2 regions of the Glutamicibacter sp. M10 genome follow, and region 2 is predicted to be linked to the other one. Evidence: predicted binding sites of a transcription regulator. Region 2 holds the regulator's gene; the other holds the start of a gene.
What was found. Region 2 encodes LexA, which represses DNA repair genes until DNA is damaged. Its sites were predicted from a motif close to TCGAACANNTGTTCGA; they were not measured.
Positions count from the first base shown of each region.

Region 1: a site for LexA is predicted at 1,267-1,282, ahead of N6V40_RS00740 (Y-family DNA polymerase). Genes of this name have one in related genera too.

Region 1 covers NZ_CP104918.1:144,106-146,512, reverse strand. The annotation lists partial or broken gene N6V40_RS00745 (NAD(P)H-dependent flavin oxidoreductase) at 1-975, shown strand, start outside; gene N6V40_RS00740 (Y-family DNA polymerase) at 1,369-2,407, shown strand, end outside.
Region 2 covers NZ_CP104918.1:2,986,416-2,988,822, forward strand. The annotation lists gene N6V40_RS14520 (LysM peptidoglycan-binding domain-containing protein) at 47-400, opposite strand; gene lexA (transcriptional repressor LexA) at 658-1,377, shown strand; gene N6V40_RS14530 (glycoside hydrolase family 76 protein) at 1,440-2,407, opposite strand, start outside.

The DNA.
Region 1 (2,407 bases), 690 kb from region 2:
CACCCCTGCTCTTGTCTTGGCCGCCGCCGAAGCGGGAGGATTGGGCATGCTGGCTGGTGGATATAAATCGCCCAAACAGCTCGCTGAACAGATCACCGAGGTACGTACTGGAATTTCCACCTTCGGAGCCAACCTTTTCGGCGTAAATCTCTTCGCACCGAACCCGGTGCCAATCGACAAAGATGCCTTTGTTGAATACACCGAGGCCCTGCGTGAGCTAGCAGCAACTTACGATCTGTCCCTGAACGAGGTCGAAGCCCTAGAGGACGACGATGAGTGGGCGGAAAAAGTGGACATGCTGGTCAGTGATCCCGTGCCAGTGGTCAGCTTTACCTTTGGGCTTCCCCTGCTGAGGCTGTTCGCCGGCTACAGAAAGCCGGATCATTGGTAGTTCAGACTGTCACCAAGCCGGACGAAGCACAGCAGGCCGCAGACCTAGGTGTCGACGGGTTAGTAGTTCAGTCGTACAAAGCGGGCGGTCACTCAGGAACCTTAACGCCGGGCACGCCGATCGAGCAGATACCATTGGCGCAGTTGCTTGACCGCGTCCGTTCCCGGACCACACTTCCTATGTGGGCAGCAGGCGGAATCTCAACGCCCAACGCAGTGCGCGAGGCGCTCGCGCACGGAGCAGAAGCCGCTGTTCTTGGAAGCGTGCTACTGCGTAGCGATGAGAGCGGAGCCTCAAAACCTTATAAGGCGGCGCTGGCGGATCCTCGTCGCACTGAGACGGTTTTGACTACAGCCTTCTCGGGCCGTCCGGCGAGGGCTTTGCGTAATGATTTCGTGGACAAGTTCCATGGTGCTGCACCCAGTGGCTACCCAGCCATTCACCATCTGACCAGTCCTATCCGTAAAGCGGCAGCGGCCGCTAATGATTCGGAAAACATCAATATCTGGGCCGGCACAGGCTATCGCGACGCCACCGAAGAGCCGACAGTAGTAATCATGCGTCGGCTCGCAGCAGTGCGCTGACTCGGGCTAAGCCGCCCGGCGGCTGGAACCGGTGGTCAAGATCCGCTTCATGCACCCCCAGTCGGATCCAATAATCCTAGTTGCGACGCCCAATGGCGGGCAAGCGAACCTTCGTGCTGCGATGGAATCTGAACGCAGCGGTGGTTCAGTCGCAGGATCCACTAGGTAGGCATACAAAGGATCTGGACCGAAAAAATAGTGCCCGGTGAAGGCTCATCGAGATCTGTGCTGGTGTGGGCCTCAATCAGCTCGCTGTAGGTGTCGAATCGTTAGCTTGTAGCTAGCTTGTGATGGAACAGATGTTCTATGATTTGAGTATGGCAGATTATTTTTCGAAAGTTTTGTTCTGACATTAAGCGCGTTATTGAATGATCAACGCTGAGATGGGATCAGATGAACTTCAACGGAAGCGATAACAACGTTTACCAACACACTGACCATGTGTCTCTCGTGGACGTTAATAATTTTTATGTCTCTTGCGAACGCGCCTTTGACTATTCATTGCGCAATCGTCCCGTGGTGGTGCTCTCTAATAACGACGGCTGCGTAGTTGCCCGTTCCCAAGAAGCCAAAGATCTGGGAATTGCTACCGGAGAACCATTCTTCAAGATTCAGCGTTTGATGGAGAGCCATAACCTAGCCGTGCGCTCCAGCAACTACGAACTCTATGGCGACATGTCCGCTCGCGTGATGGAACTACTGGGACGTTTTGGAACTTGGCACGAGGTGTATTCCATCGATGAATCGTTCATCGGGTTGGAAGGAAACCTAGAGCAGGTGCGTAAAACCGCAGCACACATCCGCACGGCTATCGATAAGACCATTGGGGTCCCGGTCTGCGTTGGTGTTTCCTCCACCAAAACATTGGCAAAGCTCTCCAACCACATTGCAAAACACAATGCAGGACTCAACGGGGTCTGCGTCCAAGGCCTCATGGATCAGCAGGTTTTAGAAAACATTCTCACCCGGGTGCCCGTCACTGATGTCTGGGGAGTTGGACGTAAATCTGGTGCCAAGTTGGCGTCCATGGGCATAGAGACAATCGCGGATCTCAAGGCGGCTGACCCGTTGTTAATCCGCAAGAAGTTTTCAGTGGTTTTGCAGCGTACGGTTTTTGAACTTAATGGTCAGCGCTGCATTGGCCCGATTGAAGAGCGAGCCGACCGCGGACAAGTTATGTTCACTCGATCTTTCTCTTCCCCAGTACGCACCCGTGAAGCGATGGAAGAAGTTATGTCCATCTATGCGCAGAAGGCCGCGAGCAGACTGGCCCGCGAAGGACGCTACGCCACCTTACTCACCGTCACTGCAGGCACCAGCCGCTTTGCTCAAGGTGAGGCTTCATTCCCGAGCGCGCAAGTGCGCCTACCGCGGCCAACCAGAGATCCGATTCTGCTTAGCAAGCTGGCCATCGCGGCCATGGGTGATCTTA
Region 2 (2,407 bases):
AATCCGCTACGAACCAAGGTAACAATCGCTTGACCACGTTTTACCTTTAGCCAGCAAGCACTGGAATCGACAGCGAGTCGCCGACATGAATCTGAGTGCCATCAAGCGAGTTCATTTCCGAGATGTGACTAACGGCTGAGGTGACGTCGTAACCTTCAGCGTATTCGCTGGCCAGACTCCAGAGCGTATCGCCAGGGATGACGGTTACGTCTACCGTTTCAACTCCCTCAGGTACTTCCGATGATGCGTGAGCATCCGACGCGAACATCGAGAAGAAGAAGGCCGCGGCGACAGTTAAGGCGAACACTGGAATCCCGATAAGGACGGCCCAGCCCCGGCGGTTGATGCGGATCTTCATTGGTGAACGGGTTTCGTTTGAGTCAAGTGCGACAGTTGCCATGACTATGTCTCCTCAGAAATAGTTGTGATGCGAAGTTGTGTTCGATGATTTAGATTCGAAGACTTGTTCGAATCTAGTACATCTGTTCTAACAGAGCTTTGTCGAACTTGTCCAGAAGTTTTCGAACAAATCTTTGAAAGAACGGAACTTATCTACTAAGATTTCGAAGTAGACGAGCAATGAAAACATCACACCATCTAGCTCCGACAGTTTGGACTCACGAACTTTCGACTGCTTGCTAGGGAAGGCAAACTCTCATGTCAGCTTCACAACGCACTCCGCGATCGAATGCCCGTTCGCTGACGATTCGCCAAAAGAAGATCCTGGAAACGATCCAACGGTCTATCGGAAAGAACGGCTATCCACCATCGATGCGTGAGATTGGTGACTCCGTTGGCCTCAAGAGCTTGTCTAGCGTCACTCATCAGTTGAGCCAACTCGAAAAGCTCGGATACATTCGGCGCGACCCTCGACGTCCCCGCGCAATGGAAATCCTTCTTCCGCTGCAGTTGGCTGACGATAAGGACGAGTCACAGACAACGGAAGTACCCGCTACTGCCGCTGCCGACGATGCCATGGTGATCGAGCTCAGTACTTCAGCCGACACCACCATGGTTCCTTTAGTTGGTCGAATTGCCGCAGGTGGTCCGATCCTTGCCGATCAGTCCGTGGAAGATGTTTTCTCGTTGCCACGCCAGCTAGTGGGTCATGGAGAACTGTTCATGCTCAAGGTTTCAGGCGACTCAATGGTCGACGCTGCGATTTGCGACGGTGACTGGGTAGTTGTTCGTCGTCAGCAGACTGCAGATAATGGCGACATTGTTGCCGCTTTACTGGACGAAGAAGCGACTGTAAAGACTTTCCGTCAGCGCGACGGTCACACTTGGCTGTTGCCGCAGAACTCCCGCTACGAGCCTATTCTTGGTGATGCGGCCACGATCATGGGCCGTGTTGTTTCGGTAATGCGTTCGCTCTAAATAGAGATCTGATCAATGTGGGGCAGATGCCATTGGCATCTGCCCCACATCGTCTAGCTAAATCAATTTCGACTGTCGGACTCACAAGCAGCAGCTGCACTGAATATCATCCAGCGCTGGACTGCAGCCGAGAGCCTGCGTGGTTCCTGATCTACCAAACTGTTGGCGGTCGCCACGACCATCGTGCGTGCTGTCGACCGCGTCCTGCCATCAAGGCGCACATCATTAGCGGCCAGGGCCAGATACCTGACCAAGATTCCAGCAAACAAGTTGCCGTCGCCACCGCCGTTCAGCGAAAGCGCACCGGTGCTGTCGGTCAAGTATTGTGCACTGGCGTGGATCAGCATTGTTGAGTGCTCTAAATCAGCATCTGATCCCAACTCCAGCAAAGCGCCTAGAACCGGCCCTTGGTTATAGGTATAGAGCGCGTCCTCGATCCTGTGCCCGTCCGGCACCAACCGCAGCCCGTCCAAGTACAGCCCGCTGTCAATGCTAAACAGTCTTGCCCGTAGCCAGCTAAGTAGCTTCCGTGATTGGTCGCGTTCACCATTCCGGGCAAAAAATAGAGCGGCTGGTGCGTTAGCCGGCGCGTTTTTGAAGTCCTTCTTCCGGGACCAATACATTCCACCATCTAGGACATCGTCAATGGCTCCGTTGAGCTGTTTTCTCAAAGTGGTGACAGCCTGTTTGGCATTAGCTGAGCTGTGACCATCAAGGCGACGTGAGAATGAAAGTAATCTTTGGCTCGCCAAAGCTAGCCAAGCCATGTCATCAAAAAAGTAGTTTGGGAAGACACCGAAGTTCCGCAGCCGGATCCCCCGCAATAGCTCGACGGCTCGCTGAAGTTCCCGGTGCGCTGCATCTAAGTCATTGTCAGCCAGGTAGGCATAGCCGTCGTCGATGATGGCATCTAGGTAATGAGCCTGCCACCAGTAATTCCACTCGCGTAGCGGATGCGAAATCCCGTTGAGGTCACTGAGCATGCTGCCGTCACGAAGCTGGTGCGCCTTGCTGTACGGCAGCCCAATCC